Regions from separate parts of the Kocuria cellulosilytica genome, predicted to be linked through region 3. Evidence: riboswitches for the same ligand, from Rfam matches in the RefSeq annotation. Region 3 holds a riboswitch; each other region holds the start of a gene.

Region 1 (3,247 bases), on a different contig from region 3:
GCCCACTCCAGGGCCCGGGCACCGCCCATGGAGCCGCCGATGACCAGGCGCCAGGAGCCGATCCCGAGGGCGTCGGCCAGCGCCGCCTCGGCGTGCACGGAGTCCCGGACCGTGACGAGCGGAAAGCGGGAGCCCCACGGGCGGCCCTCCGGGTCCACGTCCGGCGGAGCGGGGGCCGCCGGGCCCGTGGACCCGTAGCAGCCGCCCACGATGTTGGTGCAGACCACGAACCAGCGGTCCGTGTCGATGGCGGCGCCGGGGCCGACCAGGCCCTCCCACCAGCCGCCGCTCTGCGCGGCGCGCCGCTCCGCCTCGGAGGCACCGGGGCGGGCCCGGCCGGCCGCCACGTGGGTGTCCCCGGTGAGCGCGTGCTCGACGAGCACCGCGTTGGACCCGTCCGGGGCCAGGGTCCCCCAGGTCTCGTAGGCGATCCGGACCTCGGGCAGCCGGAAGCCCGACTCGAGCTCCAGCTCGCCGATCGCGGCCGCGCGCGGCACACCGTCCTCGCGGACGGCGGTCCCGGCGCCGGCACCCCCCACGACGGTCACGGTCACTCCTGCCCTCCGTGCGCGGCCGCGGCGAAGCCCTGCTCCAGGTCCGCCAGGATGTCCTCGACGTGCTCCAGGCCCACGGACAGGCGCACGAAGCCGGGCTCCACCCCGGCGGCCAGCTGCTCCTCGGGCAGGAGCTGGCTGTGCGTGGTGGACGCCGGGTGGATGACGAGGGAGCGGACGTCGCCGATGTTCGCGACGTTCGAGTGCAGGGTCAGGGCGTCCACGAAGGCGGCCCCGGCCTCGCGGCCGCCCTCGAGCACGAAGCCCAGGATCGACCCGGCGCCCCGGGGCGCGTACTTCAGCGCCCGCCCGTGCCACGGGGAGGACTCCAGCCCGGCCCAGGACACCGAGCGCACGTCCTCGCGCGCCTCGAGCCAGCGGGCCACCGTCCCGGCGTTGGCCACGTGCCGCTCCATCCGCAGGGACAGCGTCTCGATGCCCTGCTCGATGAGGAACGCGTTGAACGGGGAGATCGCGGAGCCGAGGTCGCGCAGCAGCTGCACCCGGGCCTTGAGGATGTAGGACAGGTTGACGCCGAAGGGTCCCTCCGCCCCCAGGGCCTGGGCGTAGACGAGCCCGCCGTAGGACTCGTCCGGCTGGTTGAAGCCGGGGAAGCGCTCCGGGTAGCGGCCGAAGTCGAAGGCCCCGGAGTCCACGATCACCCCGCCGATCGCCGTGCCGTGCCCGCCGAGGAACTTCGTGGCCGAGTGCACCACGACGTCCGCGCCCCAGCGGAAGGGCTGGACCAGGTACGGGGTCGCCACGGTGTTGTCCACGATGAGCGGCACCTCGGAGTCGTGCGCGATGCCGGAGACCGTCTCGATGTCGAGGAAGTCGTTGCGCGGGTTCGGGATGGTCTCCGCGAAGAAGGCCTTGGTGTTCGGCCGCACCGCCCGCCGCCACTCCTCGGGGTCGTCCGGGTCGGTCACGAAGGTGGTCTCGACGCCGAGCTTGGGCAGCGTGTACTTGAACAGGTTGTACGTCCCGCCGTAGAGGCTGGGGCTGGCCACGATGTGGTCGCCGGCGCCGGCCACGTTGAGCACCGCGAACGTCGTGGCCGACTGCCCCGCGCTGAGCATCAGGGCGCCCACGCCGCCCTCCAGGGCGGCGATCCGGTTCTCCACGACCTCCGTGGTCGGGTTGCCGATCCGCGTGTAGATCGGCCCGAGCTCGGCGAGGGCGAAGCGGTCGGCCGCGGCCTGGGCGTCCGGGAAGACGAAGGACGTGGTCTGGTGGATGGGCAGGGCCCGGGAGCCGGTGACCGGGTCGGGGCTCTGCCCCGCGTGGATCTGCCGGGTCTCGAACGCCCAGCCCCCCGGGTTCTCGGGGGTGGGCCGCTCGGCGGCGGGGACGGGGGCGCCGGCGGTGGAGCGGTCGGTGCTGGAAGCGGTGGTCTCGGACATGCCGTGGGACTCCTTGCGGGTGTCAGGGGTCCCGTCCCGGCCGAGGCGGTGCGGCCGGGAGCGGCCGGGCGCCGGGGACCCGCGCTTGCTCGCTCGCCGGTCGCGAGGAGCCTGGTCTTCACCCAGGGCACCCCACCGCGGTGGAGGGTTGCCGGCCAGCTAGCTGGGGCTTGGACGCTGGCGCTCATGACCTAGACAGCATTCTCCGGATCCGGACGACACGGCGTCAAGCCGGGCCCGGGCGTGACGCCCGGCGGCGGGGGCCGGGTGCACCGCGCCGGGTGCGCCGCGGACCGATTTGGAGACGAAACTCACACGGTGCCACGATGAGCCCATGAGAGTCGACCACGTGTCCTACGCCTGCCGCCCGGAGGGCCTGGCGGCCACCACCGAGCGCATCGCCGACCAGCTCGGGATCGAGCCGGTCAAGGGCGGGGTGCACCCCCGTTTCGGCACCCGCAACATGATCCTCCCCCTCACGAACCACCAGTACGTCGAGGTCGTCGAGGTCCTCGAGCACCCGGCCGCGGTGAAGGCGCCGTTCGGCCAGGCCGTGCGCGCCCGCTCCGAGGCGGGCGGCGGCTGGCTGGGCTGGGTCGTGGAGGTCGACGACCTCGCCCCCTTCGAGCAGCGCCTGGGCCGGTCCTCCGTCCCCGGCTGCCGGGTGTTCCCGGACGGCCGGTGCCTCGAGTGGCGTCAGATCGGCGTGAAGGGCCTCATCGCCGACCCCCAGCTGCCGTTCATGGTGCACTTCGAGTCCGACCCCGAGATGCACCCCTCCCAGGCGCGGATCACGGACGTGGGCCTGGCGGGGATGTGCATCGCCGGGGCCCCGGACCGGGTCACCGAGTGGCTGGGCGCCCCCGTGGAGACCGCGCTCGAGGACCTGGAGGTCGACTGGCGCTATCCGGAGGGCACCCCCGGGGTGCTCTCCGTCACCTTCAGCACCCCGGACGGCCCCGTCACCATCTGAGTCCCGGGGCCGCCGGACGGGTCCGGCCCCCGGGCGTCAGCCCAGCAGCCGGGCGGCGCCGAGGAAGCCCACGGCGTCCAGCAGGAAGTGCGCGACGACGAGGGGCATCACCCGGCCGGTGCGCCGGTAGAGCTCCGCGAAGACCAGGCCCATCACCACGTTGCCGAGGAACGGCCCGATCCCCTGGTAGAGGTGGTAGCTGCCGCGGAACAGGGCCGTGACCACCAGCACCACGGGCCAGCTCCACCCGATGCGGGTGAGCCGGTCGGTCAGGAACGCCACGACCACGACCTCCTCGACCAGGGCGTGGCGCACGG
Region 2 (3,247 bases), on a different contig from region 3:
ACCGACCATCTTCCCACGCCCGCGCGGCGCCCCGGCAGAGGCTTCACGGCGCCTTCACCGGCGGGCCACGCGCCGCTTCCCGTCCGGTCGCCCGGCCCGGGCAGGCTCGGGCCCATGAGAGTCGCCGTGGTCGCCGAACAGTTCCTCCCCCATCTGAACGGAGTCACCCACTCGGTGCTGCGGGTCGTCGAGCAGCTGGTCGCCGGAGGCCACGACGTCGCCGTCGTGGCGCCCTCCTACGGTCCTCCTCCGCTCGGGCTCCCCGCCGAGGACGCCGTCGAGGACCTCGACGGGGTGCCGGTGCACCGGCTGCCCGCCGTGCCGCTCACCGGCTATCCGGCGGTGCGCGTGGCCGGGGGGACCGTGGCGCGGGTGCGCCGGCAGCTCGAGCGCTTCCGGCCGGACGTGGTCCACGTGGCCTCCCCGTTCGTGCTGGGCCGCCGGGCGATCGTGGCGGCCCAGCAGCTCGGGGTGCCGTGCGTGGCGGTCTACCAGACGGACGTGCCCGGCTACGCGGCCAAGTACGGGGCACCGTTCCTCGAGCAGCTCCTGTGGGGGCACGTGCGCTCCATGCACAACCTCGCGACGCTCACGCTCGCGCCGTCCACCTCGGCCGTCCGGCAGCTCACCGAGCACGGCGTCCGGGACGTGCACGTGTGGCGGCGCGGGGTGGACACCACCCGCTTCAGCCCCCGGCACCGGGACGAGCAGTGGCGGGAGGAGGTCGGCGGCGGCCGGCGGATCGTCGGCTACGTGGGCCGGATCGCCCCGGAGAAGCAGGTCGAGGACCTCGCCGCGGTCGCCGACCTGCCCGGCACGCGCCTCGTGGTCGTGGGCTCGGGCCCGGAGGAGGACGCCCTGCGCCGCCGGCTCCCGCAGGCCCACTTCACCGGGCGGCGCAGCGGCGCGGAGCTCGCCCGCATCATGGCGTCCTTCGACGTGTTCGTCCATCCCGGCGAGTTCGAGACGTTCTGCCAGACGATCCAGGAGGCCATGGCCTCCGGGGTGCCGGTCGTCGCGACCGGTAAGGGCGGGCCCCTCGACCTCGTGGACCGGTCCCGCACCGGCTGGCTCTATCCCCCGGGGGACCTCGGAGCGCTGCGGGGGCACGTGGCCGACCTCCTGGGCGACGAGGCGAAGCGGGCCGCGTTCGGCGCCGCCGCGCACGCGGCGGTCCAGGGCCGGACGTGGGACGTGCTGGTCGGGCAGCTGCTCGAGCACTACGAGCACGCCGTGGAGCTCTCGGTGCCCGAGCGCGGTCCGCGCCGCCGCCGGGCCGCCTGAGGGCCACCGCGAGGGCTGCCGCGCGGACTGGCGCGGGGCTACCGCGAGGACTGGCGCGGGGCCGGGGACGCGTCCAGGACGGACGTCCCCGTGCCGGCGTACCGCCCGGGCTCCGCGGTCAGCACGGTCAGCCCGTGCACCAGGGCCGTGGCCGCGGTGAGGCCGGCGAGCGGGTCGGCCGCCGCCCGCGCCGCCAGTGCGCCCCACGCCCGGGCCACGGCGGCGTCCACCGGCAGCACCCGGCCCGGGAAGCGCAGCTCGAGCTGCTCCGCCCACAGCGTCTCGTCGGGCCGCTCGGCGAGCAGCTCGCCGAGCACCGTGGCGGGCACGAACAGCCGCCGGTGACCCTGCCGGCGCAGGACCCCGGCCAGCTCGGGGCAGCGCTCCGGGGTGCGCACCCCGAGCAGCACGGAACGGTCCAGGAGCAGGTCCACGGCGCCGGTCCTCAGGCGGCGGCGGCGAGCTCGCCGCGGGCCGGGGCCAGCAGGAAGTCCACGAACTCGGTGCGGGCCTGCACCGCACGGGCGTAGTCATCGACGCTCATGGCGGAGGCGCTGATGGCCGGGACGCCGGCGGCGGGCTCGACCGGGGACGGGTCCCGTCCGGCCGGGACGCCCGGGGAGGAGCCGGGCGGCGCGCCCGTGCGGACGGCGGGGACGGGGGTGCGGGGGTCGGGCATGGCCGGGATCCTTCGTGCGCTCTTGCTCGCACCGGGTACCGCCGTGGCGGCGACGCGAGCCGCTTCGTCATCCGAACCACCCGTGAACATGGGGTTGGTGCCCGGTCAAGTCGGAGCTTGCCGACCGGGTCTCTTGAAGCTGACTCCATTGAACCACATCGCCCGGCGGCGCCCGGGCCGCGCCCCGGGCCGGCCCGCTGTGCGCGGTTCTTCCCCGGGGCGTCACCGTTCCGACATCTCGGGGACACATCGCTGCGCTGGAATGGGCGCGGAACACCGGCGACGGCGCCGACGACGAGCCCGAGCATTACGTTTCAGTGACACAACTCACGACGCGCTTGTCGAGGTGTCGGAGCTCCGGGGTAGCCTGGATCTGCTTCTCGAGATGCGGCGTCCGCGTGCTCGGCCGGAGATCGTGCGATCCCCGGCGAACCCGCGGAGGGGCTCCGACCCGCTGCGCGCCAACCCGATGTTCCCGGGTGGATCGGATGACGAAGCGGCGGGCAACGCCATCGGATGCCTGCAAGAACGTCAGGAGAAAACATGACCATGTCCGAAGAAAGATCAGCCATCACCACCGACCAGCGCGAGGAGTGGATCGACGTGACCGTCACCGCCCTCCCCGATCTGCACCTCGTCCGGCTCACGTCGACCGACGGGGACGTGCAGGAGTACCTGAGCCCTGAGGCCGACGACCTCGCCGCCGCGGCGGAGCACACGGAGGGAACCGCGCAATGGTGCGCCAAGTACCGCCAGCTCCTCGTTCCCGGAGCCCTCGCGACGACCGGACGGCACCCGTTCTTCAAGCTCCACCCCTCGACCCTCCCGCTGTCGGCGTAGCCGGCGGGCAGGACACGACGGAGGCCGCAGCCCATCGGGCTGCGGCCTCCGTCGTGCGCGCCGCCCGCAGCCCGCTCCGGGCCGGCCCGGGTCGCGGGCCGGGGAGCGCTCACTCGAGGCCGTAGTCCCCCGCGGAGCCCCAGCCGCCTCCGGCCTCGTCGGCGGAGCCGTCGAACTCCCACTCGGAGGCCTCGACCTCGAAGGGCACGGAGACCTCCAGCTCCGCGTCGGTGATCCGGTTCAGCACGAAGGGGTCCTCCGGCTCCTCCGCCGCGGGGAACGGATCGGGTGCGGTCATGGCAGGACCTCCGGGTGCTCTCGTCCCCCGTCCCCTGCCCGTGGGCACGAGGGGGACGTCGTGGGACGGCGGACGATGGCGTTCAGCACTGGGGACGCGGGACGGCGGCGTTCAGCGCTGGTGGCACGGGACGGTGGCGTTCAGCA
Region 3 (3,247 bases):
AGGCGTCGAGGTGACGGTCCCGGTGCGGACGCTGCTGGACCTGGCCGCGGTGCTGGACCCGGACGAGCTGGTGGTCTGCGTCGACGGCGCCGTCTGCGAGCACCGCCACGGCCTGCGGAGCGGCGTCCCTCCTCTGCTGCCGAGAGCCGAGCTGATGCGGCTGCTCGGCCGGTACGCGGGGCGGCGGGGCGTGCGCAGGCTCCGGGTCGCCGCGGAGCTGTCCGCGCCGGGCGCGGATTCGGCCCCGGAGACCCGGCTCCGCCTGCTGCTGCGGGAGCACGGGATCAGGGAGGTGGAGACCGACCGCCGGATCGTCGCCCCCGACGGCACGGAAGTCCTTCCGGACCTCGCGGTCGAGTCCGCCCGGGTCAGCATCCAGTACGAGGGCGCCCACCACGACCGCGCCGGTCAGCGCGAGATCGACATCCGGCGTCAGCGCCGCACGGAGGCCGCGGGCTGGAGAGAGGTCCGCATCACCCACCGCGACCTCGTGGAGGACGTGGTGACGCCGTGCGGCACCGTGCCGCGCGCGGTGGCTCTCGTGCGGGCGGCGATCCGCGGCCGTCCCGTGCCCTGACACCGCGCGAGCCCCCTGGCAGAGCCCCCCGCTAGAGCACCCCGCTGGAGCACCCCGCTGGAGCACCCCGCGCGAGGTTGCTGGTGTCGGCGACCGGACACGCCGCGGTCGCCGACACCGGCAACCTCGCGGGGCAGTAGGGAAGCGGAAGAGCGGGAGAGCGGGAGAGCGGGGAAGCAGGAGAGCGGGAAGCAGGGCAGCGGGAAGCAGGGCAGCGGGAAGCAGGAGAGCGGGGGAGCGGGGAAGCAGGAGAGCGGGACAGTGAAGCAGCGGGGGGCAGGGGGTCGTGCGGGGGAGGGTGCCGTGCCAGGCTGGTGGCATGACCCGAAACGACCCCGCCGTCATCGACCGCCTCATGACCCGGCCCGGTCGGTGGGCCGTGGTGGGGCTGACCGGCAACACGGCCCGTCCGGCGCACTCGGTCGCGAAGCAGATCCGGGACGACCTCGGCATGACGATCGTCCCGGTGAACCCGAAGGGCGAGCCGGTGCACGGCGAGCCCGGTTTCCGCACCCTCGCCGAGGTCCCGGAGCCGATCGACGTGGTGGACTGCTTCGTCAACTCCCGCCGCGTCGGCGCGGTCGTGGACCAGGCCATCGCCGCGGGCGCCGCGGCGGTGTGGCTGCAGCTCGGCGTCGTCGACGAGGACGCGGCCGCCCGGGCGGAGCAGGCCGGCCTCGACGTGGTCATGGACACCTGCCCCCTGATCGAGCTCCGCGTCCGGCTCCGGCGGGGCTGGACCCTGGACCCGGGCCGGACTCCACCGCTCGCCCCGCCCGCCTGAGCCGTCCGGCTGATCCGTCGGACCGACCCGTCGGACGGATCTGTCGGACCGGCCCGGCCGACCGAACCGTCGGACCGGTCCGGCCGACCGAACCGTCCGGCTGAACCGTCCCCCGGCCTGCGCCGTGGTGCGCGGTCGGGCTTGCGCCGGGTGCCGGGCGACCCGCTAAGCTGTTCCCCGACGACGATGACGAGTCCCGACGCGAAGCTCTGGCTGGTCGGGCGGCAACCCTCTCCCGTAGCGGGGTGCCCCAGATGAACATCGGGCCGTGGTGCACACGCTCCGCGGCAAGTACGGCGCCCAGCAGTGCGTCGGACCCGCGAGCAGGTCTCCACGACGCACGGGCGCGGGTCGGCATCGACCCGGGAGGAACACCCATGAGCAAGCGCATCGCCCTCAACGCCTTCGACATGACCTGCGTGGGCCACCAGGCCCCCGGCCTGTGGAAGCACCCCCGGTCCCGGGCGGACGAGTACAACACGATCGAGTACTGGACGGACGTCGCCCAGCTCCTGGAGAAGGGGCTCTTCGACGCGCTCTTCCTCGCGGACGTCGTCGGGTACTACGACGTCTACCAGAACTCCGCGGCCCCGGTGATCCGGGACGCCACGCAGATCCCCGTCAACGACCCCTTCATGCAGATCTCCGCGATGGCGGCCGTGACGAAACACCTCGGCTTCGGGGTGACCAGCGCGATCACCTACGAGCAGCCGTATCCGCTGGCCCGGAAGTTCGCGACCCTGGACCACCTGACGAAGGGCCGGATGGGCTTCAACGTGGTGACGTCCTACCTGAAGTCCGCCGCGGAGAACCACGGGCTCACGGAGCAGATCTCCCACGACGAGCGCTACGAGATCGCCGAGGAGTTCATGGAGGTCTGCTACAAGCTCTGGGAGGGCTCCTGGGAGGACGGGGCGGTCAAGCGGGACCGGGTCAACGGGGTCTTCGCCGACCCGGCGCTCGTCCACCCCATCCAGCACCACGGCAAGTACTTCGACGTCCCGGGGATCGGGCTGACCGAGCCGTCCCCGCAGCGCACGCCGCTGATCTTCCAGGCCGGAGCCTCGTCCCGCGGGCGCGCGTTCGCCGGCCGGCACGCCGAGGCGGTGTTCGTGGGCGGCATCCGCCCGGACCTGACCCGCGTGGTCACCGACAAGCTGCGCGACGAGGCGGAGGCCAACGGCCGGGACCGGGACGACCTCAAGATCTTCGCCATGCTGCACGTGATCGTCGACGAGACCGACGCGAAGGCCGAGCAGAAGCGCCGCGACTACGAGCGGTACGCGGACACCGACGGCGCGCTGGGCCTCGTGGGCGGCTGGTCCGGGGTGGACCTGGGCCGCTACGACGAGAACGACGTCCTGGAGTACATCAAGACCGAGTCCATCCAGTCCTTCCTCACGCCGTTCACCACCGCGGACCCGCACAAGAAGTGGACGGTCAAGGAGGTCGCCAAGCACATCTCGATGGGCGGCATGGGCGTGCCGATCGTCGGCTCCCCGCAGACCGTGGCCGACGAGCTCGAGCGGTGGATCGACGACGGCGGGCTGGACGGCATCAACCTCGCCTACCACGTGTCCCCGGGCTCGTTCGAGGACTTCGTGGAGTGGGTGGTGCCGGAGCTGCAGAAGCGCGGCCGCTACCGGACCGGGTACGAGGGCACCACGCTGCGCGAGAACCTCTACGGCACCGGGCAGGCCAAGGTGCTCGGCACCCACCCGGCCGCCGCGCACCGCGGCGCCTACGCGGGCAGGCCCTCCGCCGCGGACACTCCCGCCCGCGAGCTGATCTCCTGACCCCGGGGCGCTGACCCCTGCGCCCGGGCCCCGGCCCGGGATTTCCGCCGGGGCCGCGCTCCCCGGCCCGGGGCGCGGAGCGGACGAGGG

What was found. Region 3 has a riboswitch for S-adenosylmethionine ahead of RCG67_RS05025 (LLM class flavin-dependent oxidoreductase). Riboswitches for the same ligand answer to the same signal wherever they lie in the genome.
Region 1: another riboswitch for S-adenosylmethionine. It lies ahead of RCG67_RS14610 (bifunctional o-acetylhomoserine/o-acetylserine sulfhydrylase); the one in region 3 lies ahead of RCG67_RS05025 (LLM class flavin-dependent oxidoreductase).
Region 2: another riboswitch for S-adenosylmethionine. It lies ahead of RCG67_RS10760 (hypothetical protein); the one in region 3 lies ahead of RCG67_RS05025 (LLM class flavin-dependent oxidoreductase).

Annotation. Positions count from the first base shown of each region.
Region 1 covers NZ_JAVFWZ010000011.1:13,839-17,085, reverse strand. The annotation lists gene metX (homoserine O-acetyltransferase MetX) at 1-554, opposite strand, end outside; gene RCG67_RS14610 (bifunctional o-acetylhomoserine/o-acetylserine sulfhydrylase) at 551-1,957, opposite strand; SAM riboswitch class IV at 2,034-2,149, opposite strand; gene RCG67_RS14605 (VOC family protein) at 2,292-2,930, shown strand; gene RCG67_RS14600 (CPBP family intramembrane glutamic endopeptidase) at 2,967-3,247, opposite strand, start outside.
Region 2 covers NZ_JAVFWZ010000006.1:107,071-110,317, reverse strand. The annotation lists gene RCG67_RS10770 (glycosyltransferase family 4 protein) at 115-1,284, shown strand; gene RCG67_RS10765 (PIN domain-containing protein) at 1,323-1,718, opposite strand; gene RCG67_RS10760 (hypothetical protein) at 1,730-1,963, opposite strand; SAM riboswitch class IV at 1,977-2,102, opposite strand; gene RCG67_RS10755 (hypothetical protein) at 2,507-2,803, shown strand; gene RCG67_RS10750 (hypothetical protein) at 2,913-3,101, opposite strand.
Region 3 covers NZ_JAVFWZ010000002.1:525,481-528,727, reverse strand. The annotation lists gene RCG67_RS05035 (endonuclease domain-containing protein) at 1-577, shown strand, start outside; gene RCG67_RS05030 (CoA-binding protein) at 897-1,361, shown strand; SAM riboswitch class IV at 1,547-1,661, shown strand; gene RCG67_RS05025 (LLM class flavin-dependent oxidoreductase) at 1,739-3,157, shown strand.